Regions from separate parts of the Enterobacter sichuanensis genome, predicted to be linked through region 1. Evidence: predicted binding sites of a transcription regulator. Region 1 holds the regulator's gene; each other region holds the start of a gene.

Region 1 (7,350 bases):
CCTGCATGCGATAGCCCATCACCGCCAGCGCAACGGTTACCAGCATCACGCTGGTGGTCGTCAGCAGCGGCGTGGCAATCAGCGCAGAGACCACCAGGCTTGCCAGGAAGCACAGCCCCAGCTGCAGGGTGTTCTGCAGCGCGGCGGCGCGACCGGTCGCTTGTGGGAAGGGACGGAGCGCCTGCGCCACCACAATCGGGTAGATCGCCCCGTTCGCGACGGCCATGACACAGAAAGGCATCAAAATCTCTGCCAGGCCCGCACCCGGAATAAACCCAACGGCCCAGGTGCCAATAACGCTCAACGCATACAGCACCAGCAGCCATGGCAGCATCTGCTGACCTTCCCATTTCTGCAGCGCTGCGCGGCAGCCGTACCCGCCCACCAGGAACGCGATGGTTTGCGGAACATAGCTCAGCCCGATAGCCGCCGGGCTGTAGCCCATATCATGCAGAATAAACGGCGACCCGGTGAGCCACGCGAAGAAGCTGGCCGAGCAGGCGGCATAGATCAGGACATTACCGCGATACGCTTTGGCGCTCAGCAGGGTGGTGAAGGTGATCGGCTTTGCGTCAACATGTACGTCTTTTTTGTGCGCAGGCTTGAGGGCGAACGCCGGCAACATCAGTACCAGCGTGATGGCAAACAGCGTGGCAAAAATGGCCTGCCAGTCAAAGTGCGCAAGGATCCAGCTGCCCAGCAGCGGCGCGAGGGCAGGTGAGAGCCCCACCAGCGGCATAATGGTGGCGAAAATACGGTTTGTGCGGTTAGCCGGATAGTAGTCGGTGACCAGCGCCTGCCAGGTCACGGCCGCGGCACAGACCCCCACAGCCTGAATAAAGCGCAGCACCAGCAGCCAGGTGGCATCGCGGACCCAGAGCATCCCCAGACAGCCCACGGCAAAAATCGCCAGGCCCAGCAGTAATACCGGTTTACGACCAAAGCGATCCGAGAGCGGTCCCCAGAGCAGCTGTGCGAAAGCAAAACCGGCGAGGAACAAACTCAGGCTGGCGCTGATGGCCGCGGCAGGGGTTTGCAAATCTTCCTGCATCGCGGCAAAAGCCGGCAGGTACATATCGGTGGCCAAAAAGCCCAGCACGCTTAAGCCGCCAAGCCAGACTAAAAAACCTTTCCTGGGTTGCATTATTTTCTTCTCCTGAAGGAGGCAGGTGTACGTTGGCGCTGAGTGTATGTAGTGCAAAGCCGCTTGTGAAACGCTAATATTTGGCGGGTGCATTCAAATTTTTTGCAGGCAGAAAATGTGGTCAGATTATTCTCTTGAAGTGGTCGATGCTGTCGCGCGTAACGGCAGCTTTAGCGGTGCGGCGCAGGAGCTGCACCGCGTCCCGTCTGCTATCAGCTACACGGTGCGTCAGCTTGAGGAATGGCTGGCGGTTCCACTGTTTGAACGGCGCCATCGCGATGTGGAATTAACGCCCGCAGGGGCGTGGTTTTTGAAGGAAGGGCGTTCTGTTATCAAAAAAATGCAGATCACCCGCGAACAGTGCCAGCAGATCGCAAACGGCTGGCGGGGTCATCTTTCCATTGCGGTGGACAATATCGTTAAGCCGGAGCGCACCCGGCAGATGATCGTGGATTTCTATCGACATTTTTCCGATGTCGAACTGCGGGTCTCACAAGAGGTATTCAACGGCGTCTGGGATGCCCTGGCGGACGGAAGGGTGGAGATGGCGATAGGGGCCACACAGGCGATCCCGGTCGGGGGGCGTTACGCCTTCCGTGATATGGGGATGCTGAGCTGGAAATGCGTGGTGGCCAGCGATCACCCCCTGGCGGCGCTGGAAGGACGGCTGAGCGACGATACGCTGCGCAACTGGCCATCGCTGGTGCTGGAGGATACCTCCCGTTCATTACCCAAGCGCATCACCTGGCTGCTGGATAACCAGCGGCGCGTGGTGGCGCCTGACTGGGAATCGTCAGCAACGTGCCTCAGTGCCGGGCTGTGCGTCGCGATGGTGCCCGCTCATTTTGCGCGCCCCAGAATCGATACCGGAGAATGGGTAGAACTGACGCTGGAGAATCCCTTCCCGGATGCGGCCTGCTGCCTCACCTGGCAACAAAATGACGTCTCGCCCGCCATGGCCTGGCTGCTGGATTATCTGGGAGACAGCGAAACGCTAAACCGGGAATGGTTACGGGAGCCAGCATAGCTGGCCCCGTACAAAATTAACGACGATAGTCGCGGAACGGACCATCCGCAACGGAACGGCGTTCGATAAGACGCGGATGAACTTCAATGGACTGCGACTCTTCGCGCTTGTTGACGATCCTGTCCAACAGCATATTGAAAGCCGTTTCACCCAGTGAATCTTTCGGCTGGTGAATGGTGGTCAGCGCGGGGGTAAAGAAGCGCGCGTTACGCACGTTGTCATACCCGATCACCGAAATATCCTGCGGTACGCGCAGACCCAGTTCATCGGCCGCGCAAAGCGCGCCCATCGCCATGATGTCACCCCCGCAGAAAACAGCGGTTGGGCGGTGCTGCTGGGAGACAATCTGCTGCATCGCGCGGTAGCCTGATTCCGGCTCAAAGTCTCCCTGTACGATCCAGTTTTCCGGTACGGTGATCAGCGCTTCTTCCATCGCTTTCATAAAACCGGCCAGACGACCCGCGCCGGTATTGCGCTCCAGAGGGCCCGGGATCACGCCAATCTCACGGTGGCCGCGCTCGATCAGGTAACGACCGGCCATATAGCCGCCTTCAAAGGCGTTATCGATGACGGAATCGGTGAAATCCGCTCGCGCTTCACCCCAGTCCATCACCACCATGGGAATATGGCGATACTCTTCCAGCATCGACAGCACGGATTCCGGGTATTCGGAACACATTACCAGCAGGCCATCCACGCGCTTTTGCGCCATCATCGACAGGTAGGCGCGCTGTTTTTCAATGCTATTCCACGCGTTGCCCAGAATCAGGGTATAGCCTTTCTGGAAGCAGTTTTTCTCTACTGCCTCGATGATCTCGGCAAAATAGGCCGCTTCACTGCTGGTGGCCAGCAAGCCAATGGACTTGGTGTGATTCACCTTGAGGCTACGCGCAACCGCACTTGGTGAGTAGTGCAGCTCTTTGATTGCCGCCCAGACGGCGTTGCGCGTCTCTTCCGCCACAAAGCGGGTTTTGTTAATTACATGTGATACGGTTGTAGTGGAAACGTTTGCGCGTTTTGCTACGTCTTTAATTGTTGCCATTAAATGTCACTCCAGACCATATCCTAAGCTCCTGAAAAACTTGAAGGTAAACGTTTGCCTTCTCTCACCCTTATCACGCAATTTTGAATTGCGGCACGCCGGGAAAACGACACGGGACGTCAGGAGGGGGTCAATGGCCGGTACGCTAATAAATTTAGCGTGGAATTTTGTCCTATCTTGATGAAAAGGGGAAGAGGTAAAGTGGTTATCAGTTTAAATCCAGGAAGATTTTTGACGTAAACTGTGCAAAAATGAGCAGGCTCACTTTTCGTGGGGGGATTAAAAGGAGAAAAATTGATGAGTGCCGATCTGAAGTTTTCGCTGTTCACCACCCTTATTGTGCTGGCGCTGATTGTTGCCGCAGGCCTGACGGCGGCGCTGCACTGATTTACGCGCAGGGAGCGCACGCTCCCTGCGGCTGTTCCAGATTGTTACATCTACGGCAAAAATCTTTTGCCATTTTGTTAACTTCTCATTTTTTGTGATTGATGTCATGCTTTGCGCTTCTTTGTTCTGTGTCACCACATGACACGGCATCCGGAGTTGACGCATGAAAATCAATTTTCCCCTGCTGGCCCTGGCGATTGGCGCTTTTGGGATTGGCACCACTGAATTCTCCCCGATGGGGTTACTGCCTGTTATCGCCCGCGGCGTGGACGTCTCGATCCCTGCGGCAGGCATGTTAATCAGCGCTTATGCCATCGGCGTGATGGTAGGCGCCCCGCTGATGACGCTGCTGCTTTCACACCGCGCGCGTCGCAATGCGCTGATTTTCCTGATGGCGATCTTTACCCTGGGCAACGTGCTTTCCGCCATTTCGCCGGACTACACCACCCTGATGCTGTCACGCATTCTGACCAGCCTTAACCACGGCGCCTTCTTTGGGCTAGGGTCAGTTGTAGCGGCAAGCGTGGTGCCAAAACATAAGCAGGCGAGCGCCGTAGCCACCATGTTTATGGGGCTCACGATTGCCAACATTGGCGGCGTTCCTGCGGCTACCTGGCTGGGTGAAGTGATTGGCTGGCGAATGTCGTTCCTGGCGACGGCCGGGCTGGGCGTGGTCGCGATGGTGGCGTTATTCTTCTCTCTGCCAAAAGGCAGTGCTGGTGAACGTCCTGACGTGCGCAGGGAACTGTCGGTGCTGATGCGCCCGCAGGTGCTTTCCGCACTGCTGACCACCGTGCTGGGGGCAGGCGCGATGTTTACCCTCTACACCTATATTTCACCGGTGCTGCATGACATCACCCACGCGACGCCCCTCTTTATTACCGCAATGCTGGTGCTGATTGGCGTGGGCTTCTCGATTGGCAACTATCTGGGTGGTAAATTTGCCGACCGTTCCGTGAGCGGGACGCTGAAGGGCTTCTTAACCCTGCTGATCGTCATCATGATTGCTATTCCGTGGCTGGCACGTAATGAGTTTGGGGCGGCCGTTGCGATGGTCGTCTGGGGCGCTGCCACCTTTGCCGTGGTACCACCGCTGCAGATGCGCGTGATGCGCGTCGCCCATGAAGCGCCGGGCCTTTCATCCTCAGTCAATATTGGTGCCTTCAACCTGGGCAATGCGCTGGGGGCGGCAGCCGGAGGGGCGGTGATTTCGGGTGGTCTGGGCTACAGCTTTGTGCCGGTGATGGGGGCGATTATTGCCGCGCTCGGCCTGCTGCTGGTAATGATGTCGGGTCGTAAACAGCCAGAAGCAGCCTGCGCTGCAGAGTAAATAAAAAACGCAGAAGGGGAGCCCCTTCTGCGTCTTGCTTACGCGGCGAAGTTCTTCGCCACAAACTCCCAGTTAACCAGTGCCCAGAAGTGCTCCAGGTAGTTCGGACGCGCGTTACGGTAATCAATGTAGTAAGCGTGTTCCCAGACGTCCACGGTCATCAGCGGTTTAGCGCTGGTGGTCAGCGGAGTGCCCGCGTTAGAGGTGGAAACGATAGCCAGTTTGCCATCAGCCTCTTTGACCAGCCACGTCCAGCCAGAACCGAAGTTCTTGATGGCGGCATCGGTGAACTTCGCTTTGAAATCTGCAAAGCTGCCGAAAGTGGCGTTAATGGCGGCAGCCAGTTCACCAGCCGGTTCGCCACCCGCATTCGGCGCCAGGCAATGCCAGTAGAAGGTGTGGTTCCACACCTGGGCCGCGTTGTTAAATACGCCACCCTCTGAGCTGCGGACAATCTCTTCCAGCGTTTTGCCTTCGTAATCGGTGCCCTTGATCAGATTGTTCAGGTTGGTGACGTAGGTCTGGTGATGTTTGCCGTAATGATATTCCAGGGTTTCCGCAGAAATATGCGGTGCCAGGGCGTCTTTTGCATACGGTAGTGCAGGTAATTCGAACGACATTGCTTCTCTCCTTATTGTATTTTGCGTTGCCAATAACCACACAGACAACAGGGACAGGATAGCAAATTGAAAGGCTATGCAAAAGAGGAACTTACCCTGCCACAGATGTGGCAGGGCAGGGGTTAGCGAATGGTTTTCGGCGTCATGACGCGACGGGCGCCGACGTAGTGGCGAACCCAGTAGTCTTCACTGAGAGAGGTGATCTGAATATCCTGGCCACTACGCGGCGACTGGATGAATTTGCCGTTGCCAACATAAACACCGACGTGGTCAGCGGTGCCGCGGCCCTGAGTGCGGAAGAACACCAGATCGCCGTTTTCCAGCTCACCACGGTTAACCGGGGAGGCATCGCGCAGGTGGTACATCTCATTGGCGGTACGGGGAATACGGAACTTGACCAGATCTTTATAGGCGTAATAGACGAGGCCGCTGCAGTCAAAACCGGTACGTGGCGACGTGCCACCCCAGCGATAAGGTTTGCCAATTTGCCCCATCAGTTTGTTCATTGCGGTTTTTTGCGCTTTCTGAACACGCACTTTATGCACTTCCGCTAATTTCGTGACCTTTGTACATTTCGCTTTGTGGCCTTTACGCGTGATGCACTTTTCAGTAACGAGGTTAGCGGCGGTCTGTGTGGCTTTACTTTTGGCGGTGCGGGCAGTGCGGGAAGAGGTTGTTTTCGTCTTGCTGGAAGCGGTCTGTTTCGTGTGAGTCGGTGTTTTTTTCTTGTCGTTCTTAGCGGTGGTTTTTTTCTTACGTTCTGTGGTTTTCACCAGATGGTTTTTTTGTACAGCAGAATGCCGCGCCTGCTGAGAGGCGTTTGCCACTGGCGTGAAAGTGAGTGATGTAAACAGTAAAGCACAGAGCGTGATCGAGATTTTATTTATCCGCGCCACTGGGCAGTCCCCTGATATATGCAGGTCATCAATAATACCCGCGTGTGATTTACAAAGCCCGTCGATTCTAATCCATAAAAACAGAGAATGTTAATAGCATTTTTTACTCTCCAGGCCTGTTTCGTTAGCAAGTGCAAAAAAATTCATCGTTCTGTCGCACATTTGTCCGTCCCCTAAGCAAAACCCTGACGGCCGAAGGGGTAAACACCATTTGGAATGCAACTTTTCGTGACTCAGGGTACAATGTATAAACGTGACAAAAATGTTATTTTCCGATGCCAGTCTGACCCGCTACAATGTCAGACGAATGCCGTAACAGAAGTTTAAGGAAGCAAGACATGAGCACCACTATTGAAAAAATCCAGCGCCAGATCGCTGAAAACCCGATTCTGCTGTATATGAAAGGTTCTCCGAAGCTGCCAAGCTGCGGCTTCTCCGCGCAAGCGGTTCAGGCGCTGTCCGCCTGTGGTGAGCGTTTTGCTTACGTTGATATCCTGCAGAACCCGGACATCCGCGCTGAGCTGCCAAAATACGCTAACTGGCCGACTTTCCCGCAGCTGTGGGTAGACGGTGAACTGGTTGGCGGTTGCGATATCCTGATCGAAATGTATCAGCGCGGCGAACTGCAGCAGCTGATCAAAGAGACGGCGGCTAAGTACAAAACTGAAGAGCCTGACGCGGAGTAATTTTCTGCGTAAATAAAAAAGCGACCTTAAGAGGTCGCTTTTTTTATTCTTCGCTGTCGCCCATCGGCAGCGGCCAGCCGCCCAGACGCTTCCAGCGGTTGACGATCTCACAGAACAACTCTGCGGTGCGCTCCGTGTCATACAGAGCGGAATGGGCCTGCGTGCCGTCAAACGCTATACCTGCCGTGATACAGGCCTTTGATAACACCGTTTGTCCC
Region 2 (7,350 bases), 1.3 Mb from region 1:
TTTGCCTGCCAGCTGCGTGGCTTTCACCACGTCTTCCAGGCCCAGCAGCGAGACCAGCGCGGTGGCTTTGAGGATGACCTGCCAGTTATTACCGATGCCAGGCAGCGCATAGCGCATCATGGCGGGGAACATAATCCGACGAAACGTTTGTGAAGAGGTAAAACCAAATGCGGTTGCCGCCTCAATGTGACCTTTCGGCACGGCCATGTAAGCCCCGCGGAAAGTTTCAGTGAAGTAGGCACCGTAGATAAAACCGAGGGTAATAATACCGGCCACCATCGGGTCGATATCAATTTGTCCCATACCCATCGCGTCTGTTATGCCGTTAAGCGCAATCTGCAGACCGTAAAAGATCAGCAGCATCAGCACCAGATCGGGAACGCCGCGAATGAGTGTGGTATAGCCTTCAAAGATCAGCGCCAGCGGTTTGTTAGCCGAAAGCTTCGCCCCTGCGCCTGCCAGACCTATCAGCACCGCCAGCACCACGGAGCTGATAGCCAGCTCAAGGGTGACAAGCGCGCCCTGTAAAATAACGCCAGAAAATCCGTACAGCATACCGCGAGCCCTGTCGTATCGTGAGTGGTGGAACCGTGTCTTTTCCCCTCCCGCAGCGGGAGGGGCCGCACGTTATATGACGGGGCGATTAGCCGCCGTAAACATTAAAATCGAAGTATTTTTTCGCCAGTTTGTCGTACGTTCCGTCCGCGCGCATTTCAGCAAACGCCTTGTTCAGCGCTTCACGCAATTCGTTGTCTTCCTTGCGCAGGCCCATACCGGTCCCTACACCAAACAACTTCACATCCTTAATGGACGGGCCGCCAAACTTGTAATCTTTACCCACCGGCGTTTTCAGGAAGCCTTCGCTCGCGGCGACTTCATCCTGGAAAGCGGCATCAATTCGGCCTGCCGTCAGGTCAGCGTAGATATTTTCCTGGCCCTGATAGGAGACGATTTCAATCCCCTTCGGCGCCCAGTGCTCGTTGCCGTAGGTTTCCTGCGTGGTGCCCTGCAGTACGCCGACGCGTTTGCCTTTCAGGGATTCCAGCGTTGGCTGAATGTCGGAAGCTTTAGCCACCACCAGACGAGAATCGGCCGCGTAGAGTTTGTCGGTGAAGGCAATCTCCTGCTGGCGTTTTTCGGTAATGGAGAGCGAGGACATAATCACGTCGATTTTTTTCGCTTTCAGAGACGGGATCAGCGCATCCAGCGGGTTCTCAACGTACGTACACTGTGCTTTGATGCGTTTGCACAGCTCATTGGCCAGATCGATGTCAAAACCGACCAGTTCACCCTTTGAATTCTTTGATTCGAACGGTGCATAGGTTGGATCGGTACCAATCCGAATTTTCTGCGGAATGGCTGCGAATGCCGCGGTGGCGCTGGAAAAGGCCAGCACCAGAGATAATGACAACACGAGCTTTTTCATATTTATCCTCAACAAACTGTCTTCATACGGGATTTTTACGACGACGGGGTGGTGCTAATGTGCCATTAATCCCCTTAGTCAGGCAAAGATTAATGCCTTTCAGCCGGGAATTTTTGCATTTTAAATGCGTAAGTATGCACACAGCGATCCAATACAGTGCAACAAATGCACTGCATTGGGTCAATCCCACCCGTAACGCACCTTTGCGGTGCGTTATCGTCAGGTCTTAGTCACCGTAGACGTTGAAGTCGAAGTATTTCTTCGCCAGTTTGTCGTAAGTACCGTCTTTACGCAGCTCAGCAAAGGCTTTGTCGAAGGCGGCTTTCAGCTCGGTATCATCCTTACGCAGGCCAATACCGGTGCCGTCACCAAAGTATTTTTTGTCTTTCACAGACGGGCCTGCAAAGGCGAACTCTTTACCCGCAGGCTGTTTCAGGAAGCCTTCGCTTGCCGCGACTTCATCCTGGAATGCCGCATCCAGACGGCCTGCCGCCAGATCAGAGTAAATCAGATCCTGGTTCTGATAAGCCACCACGTCTACGCCTTTCTCACGCCAGTTAGCATTGGCATAGCCTTCCTGCGTCGACCCCTGCAGCACACCCACATGCTTGCCTTTCAGCGAGTCGATGGTGGGCTGAATCGGGGAACCCTTTGGCGCAATCAGGCGAGAATCCGCGGCGTAGAGCTTGTCTGAGAAGGCAATCTCCTGCTGACGTTTTTCGGTGATGGAGAGAGAAGAGATAATGGCGTCGATTTTCTTGGCTTTCAGCGACGGGATTAACGCGTCAAAGTCGCTGCCCACCCATGTGCATTTCACCGCAATGCGTTTGCACATTTCATTACCCAGATCGATATCAAACCCCACGAAATCGCCTTTCGCATCCTTGGAAGAGAATGGCGCGTAGGTTGCGTCTGTACCGATACGAACTGTCTGTGGAAGCGCTGCGTAGCTACCTGCTGCCGCACTTAACCCCACCAGCAAAGACAGAGCCAGAACCGTCTTCTTCATACATTTACCCTCAAGTACCGTGATTTTATTATGTATTGTGTTGTGTGTTGTGTTGCAGGCTTCATCTTGCAGGTCTTATGCCACATTGCCGTCTGGTTAAAACTTCGACGTTAAATATGTTAATAAAACGTTGCGATACTGCCTTAATGGTGAAAGATAGCAGGTCTGCCGAACGAACCGGAGAGAGAAAAAGGGAAAAAACGAATTAAATGTCGAGGATATGATCGCCGTTGCATAATTGCCCTGAAACAGGGCAACGTCTTTTTTCATGCACACTGTTTGTGCACAAATTCAGGCTCCCTGCCAGCGGGTGAAGAGATCGGCCGGCAGGTCAATGTCGAACTGATCGAGCACGCGGTTAACGGTCTGGTTAATCACGTCATCCAGCGAGGTCGGGCGATGATAAAACGCCGGGACCGGGGGCATGATCACCGCGCCGAGTTCGGCGGCCTGGGTCATTAAACGCAAATGGCCCAGGTGCAGCGGCGTTTCCCGCACGCAGAGCACCAGAGGACGACGCTCCTTCAGCACCACATCCGCCGCGCGGGTGACCAGGGTGTCGGTATAGCTGTGCACAATGCCGGAGAGGGTTTTAATCGAACAGGGAAGGATAACCATGCCAGCCGTTTTAAACGAGCCGGAAGAGATACTGGCAGCGATATCCCGGGCATCGTGAACGACATCCGCCAGAGCCTGCACATCGCGCAGGGAGAGATCGGTCTCCAGAGAGAGGGTCTGTCGCGCCGCCTGGCTCATGACCAGATGGGTCTCGACGTCCGCCACGTCACGCAGAACCTGTAACAGACGTACGCCGTAAATCGCGCCACTGGCGCCGCTGAGCCCAACAATGAGTCGTTTCATGATTTTCGCCCTTACTGATTTCAGGGCAGACTGTGCAGGATTTTGCGGGGAGTTGCAAGTGAGGGCGAACGCCCTCACCTGCCGAAGATCACCCTTCGTTGTGCATCTCTAAACTTTCGAGATCGTTTTGCAGCTGAACGGCTTTTGCGTCGTCATTGCGCAGCGAATCCAGATAGTCGAGGTACTGCTGGTCAACGTCTTTGGTGACATATACCCCGTTGAACACGGAGCATTCAAACTGCTGAATATCCGGGTTCTCGGCGCGCACCGCGTCGATGAGATCGTTCAGATCCTGGAAAATCAGGCCATCGGCACCGATGATCTGGCGAATTTCATCCACTTCGCGACCGTGAGCAATCAGCTCGTTGGCGGTTGGCATATCGATCCCGTACACGTTCGGGAAACGAATCTCTGGAGCCGCAGAAGCCAGGTAGACTTTCTTCGCCCCGGCTTCGCGCGCCATCTCGATAATCTGCTCTGAGGTGGTGCCGCGGACGATGGAGTCATCCACCAGTAGCACGTTCTTGTCGCGGAACTCCGCGCGGTTGGCGTTCAGCTTGCGGCGCACGGATTTACGGCGCAGCTGCTGGCCAGGCATGATAAAGGTACGGCCAACGTAGCGGTTCTTCACGAAGCCCTGACGGTATGGCTTATCGAGAATACGGGCGATTTCCAGCGCGATATCGCAGGAGGTTTCCGGGATAGGAATCACGACGTCGATATCGAGATCGTCCCACTCGCGGGCAATCTTCTCGCCAAGCTTGGTACCCATGTTCACGCGCGCGCTGTAGACGGAAATCTTGTCGATGAAGGAGTCCGGGCGGGCGAAGTAAACGTATTCAAACAGGCACGGGTTGCTGACCGGGTTATCGGCACACTGGCGGGTAAACAGCTGGCCTTTCTCGGTGATGTACACCGCTTCGCCCGGCGCCACGTCACGCAGGAACTCAAAGCCCAGGGTGTCCAGCGCCACGCTCTCAGAGGCAACCATATATTCGGTACGACCATCGCCGAGGTCGCGCTTGCCGAGCACCAGCGGACGAATGCCGTTTGGATCGCGGAAGGCCACCATACCGTGACCGATGATCATCGCTACACAGGCGTAAGCACCGCGGATCTGGCGATTTGTCGCGGCAATCGCAGCAAAGATGTTGTCTGCTTCCAGCGGATAGTGGCGGAAGTTATCCAGCTCGCTGGCGAACACATTGAGCAGGATTTCAGAATCAGAGGTGGTGTTAATGTGGCGACGTTTCTCTTCGAACAGCTTTTTACGCAACTCGTGTGCGTTGGTCAGGTTACCGTTATGCGCCAGGGTAATGCCATACGGTGAGTTGACGTAGAAAGGCTGAGCCTCAGAGGCGCTGGAACTGCCAGCAGTAGGATAACGAACGTGACCGATCCCCATATTACCTTGCAGACGCTGCATATGGCGGGCTTCAAACACATCATTTACCAGGCCATTCGCCTTGCGTAAACGGAAGCAGTTGTTTGCATCAATGGTGATGATACCCGCAGCATCCTGCCCACGGTGCTGAAGCACCGTTAACGCGTCATAAATCGACTGGTTTACCGGCATGAAACCGGCGATACCGACAATACCGCACATTCGTCTTTTCCTCGTTAAGCCACATCTCAGAACGGATTACGCTCTGGGCAAAAAACTCGACGAGCTTTGCAGATAGTCAAAGAACCATCTGATGATGAAGCTGAACTCCGGAATGAGCTGCGATTTCTGCCAGTCTTCACTTTTGGAGAACCCGGTGAAGGTATCCAGGAAGAACAGGATCGCGGCCACAATCAGCACGCCTCGTAATGCCCCGAAACAGATCCCGAGTACCCTGTCCGTTCCTGACAGACCGGTTTTCTCGACCAGCTGACCTATCACATAATTCACGATAGCGCCGACAATCAGCGTCGCGATAAACAGCACCGCGATGGCGATTCCATTTCGGACCAGTTCATCTTCAAAGCCCGTGAACCAGACAGACAGGTAAGTGTAGTAATGACTGGCGACAAAGAAAGCACAACCCCAGGTCACCAGCGATAACGCTTCACGAACAAAGCCACGGATCAGGCTAACCAGACAGGAAAAACCAATCACCGCAATGATGGCGTAATCAATCCAGACCATATATGTCCCACGATTTAACGCCCTGTCATCCAGTTCGGGGCGAATTCTAACAGAAAAAGAAAACGTTTGCGTAGGGATTTCCTTCCCGCGCGTAAATAAAAAAGGCGCTGAAAAAATGTTCAACGCCGTGGCTTATCGCCTCTCTCTTTAAGGAGCAGGTCGTACTTAGTTCGCGCTGTAGCTCATCACGACGCCGCTCAGACCGGAGATCTGCTTCAGCTCGCCGAGCGAACCTTTCAGTTTGTCTTTAGACGCTTCTGGCCCCACGAGGATACGGGTAATTTTACCCTGCACCGGCGTGGAAGGTGAAGTATAAACACGGTATCCCGCACTGCGCAGTTTACCCACCACCTCATTGACCTTGTCCGCATTTTTCAGCGCGCCAAGCTGCACAACGTAAGCTTTACCCGTTGGGGCCGCCGCGTCCTGCTGAGCCGGTTTTGCTGGCGGAGGCGTCTCTGACGCCGCGGCAAGCTGTTCTGCCGTTTTATCCCGCTGCGGTTTCGGCTGTGGTTTATCGACCGGCTTCGGTTTTTCAACCGGTTTAGGCTGCTCTACCGGCACAGGATCGATATCGTTGTTGCTCGCGGCCGCCAGACGAGACGGATCGAGTGACGGTGCTGCGGCATCGCCCGCCCGTACCTCTTCCGCCGCACCTTCCGGTGGCTGAGCGGGAAGCGCCTGCGTTGCCGCGGGCAGCATATCCGGCTCATCCCGGTCGCCCGGTTTAGGGACCAGCGGAATAGCGGCAAACTCATCCTGGTAATGCTTTTTCTGCCCGTCGAGCAACCCCGGAAGAATAATCACCCCGAGCGCGACCAGCACAATGGTTCCTGTTAAACGGTTCTGAAACTTACTCGCCACCGGTTCTCCCCGCGTCCATCACTTCCATGACATGTGCCACCGTGTGGAATGAACCACACACCAGCACGGTATCTTCTGGTTTAGCATCAGCCATCGCGGCATGCCAGGCCTGCGCCACGCTAGTGTAGATTGCGCCTTTGCCGAGATGTTCCATCAGTTGCTCAGCCGTCGCGCCGCGTGGCCCCTCCAGAGGAGCACAATACCAGCTATCGACCACACTCTCCATGCAGGCCAGCGTCCCGCCGATATCTTTATCATGAAGCATACCGATAACCGCCAGCACGCGCCCGGTTTTTGGTAACGATTTGAGACGTCCCGCGAGATACGCCGCCGCATGCGGGTTGTGCGCCACATCCAGAATCAGGCGTGGTGACTCGCTGACAATCTGGAACCGCCCGGGCAGAATCGCCTGCTGTATACCGTCGCGGATCGCCTGCTCGCTCACCGCCAGCCCGCTGGCGCGAAGTGCTGCCAGAGCCGTTGCCGCGTTCGGCTGCGGCACCTGCGGCAGTGGCAGGTGCTCAAGCGTGCCCTGTGCATCGCTAAAGCGCCAGCCGTTGTCCTGAACTTCATACTGCCAGTCCACGCCGCGGCGCAGCAGACGCGCGCCCTTCTCGTTTGCGACATCCGCAATGGTGTGCGGCATATCCGGCTCGCCGACAACCGCCGGCTTATTCGCCCGGAAAATGCCGGCCTTCTCGCGGCCAATGCTTTCACGATCCGGCCCCAGCCAGTCGACATGGTCCAGCGCAATGCTGGTGACCACCGCCACATCCGCATCGACCATATTGGTGGCATCAAGACGTCCGCCGAGGCCGACCTCCAGGATTACCACATCCAGTTGTGCCTGTTTGAACAGCCACAGCGCCGACAGGGTGCCGTATTCAAAATAGGTTAATGAAATCTCACCGCGTGCGGCTTCAATTTCCGCGAACGACGCGGTATGCGCCGATTCCGGCAGTTCGCTGTTCTGCACGCGAACGCGCTCGGTGTAGCGTACCAGGTGTGGAGAGCTGTAAACACCAACCCTGTAACCCGCAGCCATCAGAACAGATTCCA
Region 3 (7,350 bases), 400 kb from region 1:
GTGGCGACGACTTGCTCGGTATCTACGCAGACTCCATTCGTGAACAGGTCGATGCTATGCAGCATCTGACGCTGCAGGACGACGAATATCAGTGGCTTTCTGGCCTGCCTTTCTTCAAAACCGACTATCTGAACTGGCTGCGCGATTTCCGCTATAAGCCGGAGCAGGTCACCGTGGTTAACGATAATGGCAAGCTGGATATTCGCCTTGAAGGCCCGTGGCGGGAAGTGATCATGTGGGAAGTGCCGCTTCTGGCGGTAATCAGCGAGCTGGCCCACCGCTACCGTTCGCCGGAAACGGGCGTCGCGCAGGCGGTTGCCTCGCTGGAAAACAAACTGGCCGCCTTCTCCACGATGACTGAAGGGCTGGATATGTCCCGCTTCCGTCTGATGGACTTTGGCACCCGTCGCCGTTTCTCCCGCGACGTTCAGGAGGCGATCGTGAAACGTCTGCAGCAGGAGCCGTGGTTCGTGGGGACCAGCAACTACGACCTGGCCCGTCGTCTCGACCTGACGCCAATGGGAACCCAGGCGCACGAGTGGTTCCAGGCGCATCAGCAGATAAGCCCCGACCTGGCTAACAGCCAGCGTGCGGCACTGGCCGCTTGGCTTGAGGAGTACCCGAATCAACTCGGGATCGCCCTCACCGACTGTATTACGATGGATGCCTTCCTGCGCGACTTCGGTCCCGAGTTCGCCGAGCGTTACCAGGGGTTACGCCACGATTCCGGAGACCCGGTTGAATGGGGCGAGAAGGCGATTGCCCATTACGAAAAGCTGGGTATTGACCCGATGAGCAAAGTGCTGGTCTTCTCCGATAACCTCGATCTTGCGAAAGCCGTTGAGCTCTACCGTCATTTCAACACCAGAGTGAACCTGAGCTTTGGGATTGGTACCCGTTTGACCTGCGACATTCCCCAGGTGAAACCGCTGAATATCGTCATAAAACTGGTGGAATGTAACGGCAAGCCGGTGGCGAAGCTCTCCGACAGCCCGGGCAAAACCATCTGTCATGACAAAGCGTTTGTCCGCGCGTTACGCGAAGCGTTCGATCTCCCCCAGGTTAAAAAAGCCAGTTAAGCGCTCACGGGAGCCTTAACTGGCTCCCCTCTTCTTATTTATTTCTTAAATCTTCTCTTTTGACTGCGAAATTTACTTGTCTGATAGCGGATGGCAGGTAACATAGATATCCCCCATAAGGGTGGACAAGTGTTTATTTTTTCCGACTATTAACAGAGAGAATATTATGAGCGTTGTGCCTGTAGCCGACGTACTCCAGGGCCGTGTCGCCGTTGACGCCGAAGTCACCGTGCGCGGATGGGTGCGTACCCGCCGAGATTCTAAAGCTGGCATCTCCTTCCTTGCCGTCTATGACGGTTCCTGCTTTGATCCTGTACAGGCCGTCATTAATAATTCTCTGCCCAATTACAATGATGACGTTCTGCGCCTGACAACGGGTTGTTCCGTAATTGTGACTGGCGTTGTGGTGGCATCACCGGGTCAGGGCCAGAGTTTTGAAATTCAGGCCACGTCCATTGAGGTTACCGGCTGGGTTGAAGATCCGGACACCTATCCGATGGCGGCAAAACGTCACAGCATTGAGTACCTGCGTGAAGTCGCGCACCTGCGTCCGCGCACCAACCTGATTGGTGCGGTGGCCCGCGTGCGTCACACGCTGGCGCAGGCGCTGCATCGTTTCTTCGATGAGCAGGGTTACTTCTGGGTTTCGACTCCGCTGATCACTGCGTCTGATACAGAAGGTGCAGGTGAAATGTTCCGCGTCTCTACGCTGGATCTCGAAAACCTGCCGCGCACGCCAGAAGGCAAAGTGGACTACGACAAAGACTTCTTTGGTAAAGAAGCCTTCCTGACGGTCTCTGGCCAGCTCAACGGCGAAACTTACGCCTGTGCGCTGTCCAAAATCTATACCTTCGGCCCAACCTTCCGCGCCGAAAACTCCAACACCAGCCGTCACCTGGCGGAATTCTGGATGCTGGAGCCGGAAGTGGCGTTCGCTAACCTGGACGATGTCGCAGGTCTGGCAGAAGCGATGCTGAAGTATGTCTTCAAAGCGGTGCTGGAAGAGCGTCCGGACGACATGAAATTCTTCGCCGAGCGAGTAGACAGCGATGCGGTGGCCCGTCTGGAGCGTTTCGTCTCCGCTGATTTTGCACAGGTAGACTATACCGACGCGGTGGCAATCCTCGAGAAGTGCGGTGAGAAGTTCGAAAACCCGGTTTACTGGGGCGTTGACCTGGCGTCTGAGCACGAACGCTATCTGGCTGAGAAACACTTCAAGGCTCCGGTTGTTGTTAAAAACTACCCGAAAGACATTAAGGCTTTCTATATGCGCCTTAACGAAGACGGTAAAACCGTGGCAGCGATGGACGTGCTGGCGCCGGGCATCGGTGAAATTATCGGTGGTTCGCAGCGTGAAGAGCGTCTGGACGTGCTGGACGCGCGCATGGAAGAGATGGGTCTCAACCCTGCAGACTACAGCTGGTACCGCGATCTGCGCCGCTACGGCACCGTACCGCATGCCGGTTTTGGTCTGGGCTTCGAGCGTCTCATCGCTTACGTGACCGGTGTTCAGAACGTTCGTGACGTGATTCCGTTCCCACGTACTCCGCGTAATGCCAGCTTCTAATCGGTAAAACAGAAAATGGCCAGCTCATGCTGGCCATTATTTTATCCTGCATTGTCAGTTTTCGTCAGCGTAAAGTCAGCATCTTTAAACCTTCTCCCCGTCACAACCACTACCTGTTACGTTTTGTTTCCGTGAAATATCCAGCCACAAAAAATAAACCCCATTCTTATTGCGATTAATACATCCTCAAGCAATAGCACAAATTTCAACCGCTTTTTAAGCCATCCAGACGTCTTTATTGCGCCATAAGAAAAAGCAAGTCGTTTAAGGTCTGTTTATATGAAATGCCTTTATCCAAATTAATCATAAGGAATTCATATATATAGGAAACGCTCTGTTGTTTAATTCGCCAGCGAGTTCTGAAGTTTGAGATGGTTCACAAAGTTCCGAAAAATACATATTTAGTTACACATATTTTCTTGTTGTTACTTAATCTTGAGATTTGTAGCACTTTGAGGCTAGCGAAACGCTTCGGTGAATGGAAAGATGCCTGTCAGATACATAAAGACACCAAACTCTCATCAATAGTTCCGGAAATATTTATTGACAGAATTTATTGACGGCAGTGGCGAGTGTCATAAAAAAACCAATGAGGGTAATAAATAATGATGAAGCGCAATATTCTGGCAGTGGTAATCCCTGCCCTGCTGGTAGCCGGTGCAGCTAACGCTGCAGAAATCTATAACAAAAACGGCAACAAACTGGATCTGTACGGGAAAGTTGTGGGTGAGCACGACTTCGTGACTTCAGGTGACAACACTGACAGCAGCGATGCAACCTATGCTCAGATCGGTTTCAAAGGCGAAACTCAAATTAATGACCAGCTGACCGGTTACGGTCAGTGGGAATACCGTGCGCTGGCAAGCCAGGCAGAAAGCAACCAGACTCAGCGTACCCGTCTGGCGTTCGCTGGTCTGAAAGCCGGTGATGCGGGCTCCATCGATTACGGCCGTAACTACGGTATCGTATACGATGTAGAATCTTATACCGATATGGCCCCATCCTTCTCTGGTATGACCTGGGCTAACTACTCCGATAACTTCATGACTGGCCGTAACTCTGGTCTGCTGACCTACCGCAACTCTGACTTCTTCGGTCTGGTTGACGGTCTGAGCCTGGGCCTGCAGTATCAGGGTAAAAACGAGCGTACCGACGTGAGAACGGCTAACGGTGACGGCTTCGGTACCTCTCTGGGCTATGAATTCGGCGAAGGTTTCGGCCTGATCGGTGCTTACAGCAACTCTGACCGTACTAATGCGCAGAGCGCTGACGGTAAAGGCGAAAAAGCTGAAGCATGGGCAGTTGGCGCGAAATACGACGCGAACAACATCTACCTGGCGACCACCTACGCTGAAACCCGCAACATGACCCGTGAAGCTGACGGTTCATTCGCGAACAAAACTCAGAACTTCGAAGTGATCGCTCAGTACCAGTTCGACTTCGGTCTGCGTCCGTCCGTGTCCTACGTTCAGTCTAAAGGTAAAAACCTGGCACAGCGTGGCACCTTCTCTGGCGGCGATGCTGACCTGCAGAAATTCGTTGAACTGGGTGCGACTTACTACTTCAACAAAAACTTCAACATCTATGTTGACTACCAGCTGAACCTGATCGACGACACCGACTACTCTCGTAACGTCGGCATCGTGAACGGTAAAGACGACCAGGTTGCAATGGCTGTGACCTACCAGTTCTAATCAGAACACCACTATGTTATATGCTTAATGAACAGGGCTTCGGCCCTGTTTTTTTATGCCCGACAGAAAATAATAGCGACTTTTGAAAAGCCGCACGCTTTTCGTCGCAAACGGTTGGCATTTTGTAAATCTACCGTTAACCTGATAGCGGATTTCACTTCTGTAATCACAATGGAACTTCGTCATGTTTGAGAACATTACCGCCGCTCCTGCCGACCCGATTCTGGGCCTGGCCGATCTGTTTCGTGCCGACGACCGCCCTGGCAAAATCAACCTGGGTATTGGTGTATATAAAGATGAAACCGGCAAAACTCCGGTACTGACCAGCGTCAAGAAAGCTGAGCAGTATCTGCTGGAAAATGAAACCACCAAAAACTACCTCGGTATTGATGGTATCCCTGAATTTGGTCGCTGCACCCAGGAGCTGCTGTTCGGTAAAGGCAGCGCAATTGTAAGTGACAAACGAGCCCGCACAGCACAGACCCCTGGCGGTACCGGTGCTCTGCGCGTGGCGGCGGATTTCCTTGCGAAAAACACTTCTGTTAAGCGCGTCTGGGTGAGCAACCCAAGCTGGCCAAACCACAAGAGCGTCTTCAACTCTGCGGGTCTCGAAGTGCGCGAATATGCTTACTATGATGCGGCAAACCACTCTCTTGACTTTGACGGCCTGCTAGCAAGCCTGAGCGACGCGCAGGCAGGCGACGTGGTGCTGTTCCACGGCTGCTGCCACAACCCAACCGGTATCGATCCAACGCTTGAGCAGTGGGAACAGCTGGCTAAACTTTCTGTTGAGAAAGGCTGGCTGCCGCTGTTTGACTTTGCCTACCAGGGCTTCGCCCGTGGTCTGGAAGAAGACGCCGAAGGTCTGCGCGCGTTCGCAGCCGTCCATCAAGAGCTGATTGTTGCAAGCTCCTACTCCAAGAACTTCGGTCTGTATAATGAGCGTGTAGGTGCCTGTACGCTGGTTGCGGCAAACGAAGAGACCGCTGAACGTGCCTTCAGCCAGATGAAGTCGGTTATCCGTGCGAACTACTCTAACCCACCAGCACACGGTGCCTCTGTTGTTGCCACTATTCTGAGCAACGATGCGCTGCGCGCCATCTGGGAACAAGAGCTGAACGATATGCGTCAGCGTATCCAGCGCATGCGTCTGCTGTTTGTGAACACTCTGGCGGAGAAAGGTGCTGACCGCGACTTCAGCTTTATCACCAAACAGAACGGTATGTTCTCTTTCAGCGGCCTGACCAAAGAGCAGGTTCTGCGTCTGCGTGAAGAGTTTGGCGTGTACGCCGTGGCGTCTGGCCGCGTGAACGTTGCGGGTATGACGCCTGACAACATGGCGCCATTGTGCGAAGCGATTGTCGCCGTACTGTAATATGCGTCCATAAAAAAGCCTGCGTTATGCAGGCTTTTTTTTTATTTCGGGTTACCAGACAGGCATTTCATCCTGAAGGAACGGGTTGTGGAGCCGTTCATAGCCCAGCGTCGACATCGGGCCGTGTCCAGGGATAAACGTCACGTCATCACCCAGCGGCAACAACTTCTGTTTAATCGACTGAATCAACTGCCCGTGATCGCCGCGCGGAAAATCGCTGCGTCCTACGCCACCTTTGAAAATCACATCGCCGGAAATCAGCAGACGGGACTGGTCATCAAAGAAGACAATATGGCCTGGCGTATGCCCAGGACAATGCAACACCTGTAAAGTCACATTCCCTACGTTAACGCGCTCTCCTTCGTTTAGCCAGCGATCGGGCGTCAGAGGCTGACACTCATCAAGGCCAAACATGCGGCTTTGGGCAGGTAACCCCTGCAGCCAGAACTCATCTTCTTTTTCCGGACCAATCACGGGCACGCCATAATGTTGTGCCAGTTCCGCCGCTGCGCCAACATGGTCAAGGTGACCATGCGTCAGCAAAATTTGCATCAGCGTCACACCGCTGTCGGCGACTTCCTGCTTGATTTTCTCAGCGTCGCCGCCGGGATCGACAAGCGCGGCCAGATTAGTTTGTTCGCACCAGATAAGTGAACAATTCTGGGAGAACGCGGTAACCGGAATAATACGATAGTTCATACTGCTCCTGTGTTTCGTTATTACCAGTGCCGGACCGGACCGGTATCAATATGCACAAAGTTGCTGCTGGGGTAATATCCTACACCACCTGCGCGCATAGATAACGCAGCTTTGCGAATATTGGCTAACGAAACGCCCTCAATATGGAAATCCATTGCCTGTCCCTTCGTGTGGTAGCTTTTTTTCGCTACCCCGCGACTGTGGGCGCGCAGCTCATTATTGGTATCAATGGAACGATAACCCGAAATAAGCTGCACCGGCTTGCTGGTACCCAGCAGGCCCTGAAGGCGGAAAAGCTGGTCAAACAGTCCTGGATCGATGGCTTTTACTTTATTCGCGCGGAAATCACGGAAAAAATGGTTAAGTCTTGCTAATTCATCCTGAATATAGCCTCTGCCATCGAAGAACTCCGCTTTTAGCGACTCACCGGTGTGAAGATTGTTGAGCGTTAAAACTCGCGGACGAGGTGTCGAGAGGGTGGCAAATGCTGGCGTCGGCAAGATGGCCGCTGCGCCAAGCGCAACACCACCTAACGCCAGCAGTTTGCGGCGATTAGCGTCAAATTTGTCCATGATAATCAGGTCTACAGGTCAAAGAAATCGTAATATGCTTAGCGCACGAAGGGCACCATAACTGGCAAAACCGGGTACGTCAAGGCGCCCAACCCCAGTGAACACGCGGCTTACAGCGATATCGCCCCGTGTTCACCATAACTTACGACAATCATTTTTCCCGAACTGCTTCATTTACCTGATTAATTGTTCCGCTTTTGGCAAAATTTGTGCACCGGATCGCGCGGTGAGATCATAATTGTAAATATCTGTACGGTACTGGGTACGCCCGTCTTCACCTACAAACGCCGTCAGGTAGTAGAGATTGACCGGAATATTGTGTCGGATATTCACGTAACGCGTATCCCCCTGTTTCAGGGCATCC

The links. Region 1 encodes PurR, which represses purine synthesis genes. Its sites were predicted from a motif close to CANGCAAACGTTTGCNTG; they were not measured.
Region 2: a site for PurR is predicted at 5,483-5,500, ahead of cvpA (colicin V production protein). Genes of this name have one in related genera too.
Region 3: a site for PurR is predicted at 4,444-4,461, ahead of C1N69_RS07530 (amino acid aminotransferase). Genes of this name have one in related genera too.

The regions. Positions count from the first base shown of each region.
Region 1 covers NZ_CP027986.1:2,006,574-2,013,923, forward strand. Annotated here, with positions in the region: gene punC (purine nucleoside transporter PunC) at 1-1,144, opposite strand, end outside; gene punR (DNA-binding transcriptional activator PunR) at 1,260-2,171, shown strand; gene purR (HTH-type transcriptional repressor PurR) at 2,188-3,213, opposite strand; gene cydH (cytochrome bd-I oxidase subunit CydH) at 3,511-3,600, shown strand; gene C1N69_RS09645 (MFS transporter) at 3,764-4,930, shown strand; gene sodB (superoxide dismutase [Fe]) at 4,969-5,550, opposite strand; gene C1N69_RS09655 (C40 family peptidase) at 5,673-6,446, opposite strand; gene grxD (monothiol glutaredoxin 4) at 6,785-7,132, shown strand; gene rnt (ribonuclease T) at 7,176-7,350, opposite strand, start outside.
Region 2 covers NZ_CP027986.1:3,295,035-3,302,384, forward strand. Annotated here, with positions in the region: gene C1N69_RS15830 (histidine ABC transporter permease HisQ) at 1-555, opposite strand, end outside; gene hisJ (histidine ABC transporter substrate-binding protein HisJ) at 644-1,426, opposite strand; gene argT (lysine/arginine/ornithine ABC transporter substrate-binding protein ArgT) at 1,653-2,435, opposite strand; gene C1N69_RS15845 (UbiX family flavin prenyltransferase) at 2,727-3,296, opposite strand; gene purF (amidophosphoribosyltransferase) at 3,385-4,902, opposite strand; gene cvpA (colicin V production protein) at 4,939-5,427, opposite strand; gene dedD (cell division protein DedD) at 5,593-6,291, opposite strand; gene folC (bifunctional tetrahydrofolate synthase/dihydrofolate synthase) at 6,281-7,350, opposite strand, start outside.
Region 3 covers NZ_CP027986.1:1,604,682-1,612,031, reverse strand. Annotated here, with positions in the region: gene pncB (nicotinate phosphoribosyltransferase) at 1-1,079, shown strand, start outside; gene asnS (asparagine--tRNA ligase) at 1,246-2,646, shown strand; gene C1N69_RS07535 (porin) at 3,252-4,340, shown strand; gene C1N69_RS07530 (amino acid aminotransferase) at 4,525-5,715, shown strand; gene C1N69_RS07525 (MBL fold metallo-hydrolase) at 5,767-6,414, opposite strand; gene mepK (peptidoglycan L,D-endopeptidase MepK) at 6,435-6,986, opposite strand; gene ldtD (L,D-transpeptidase) at 7,161-7,350, opposite strand, start outside.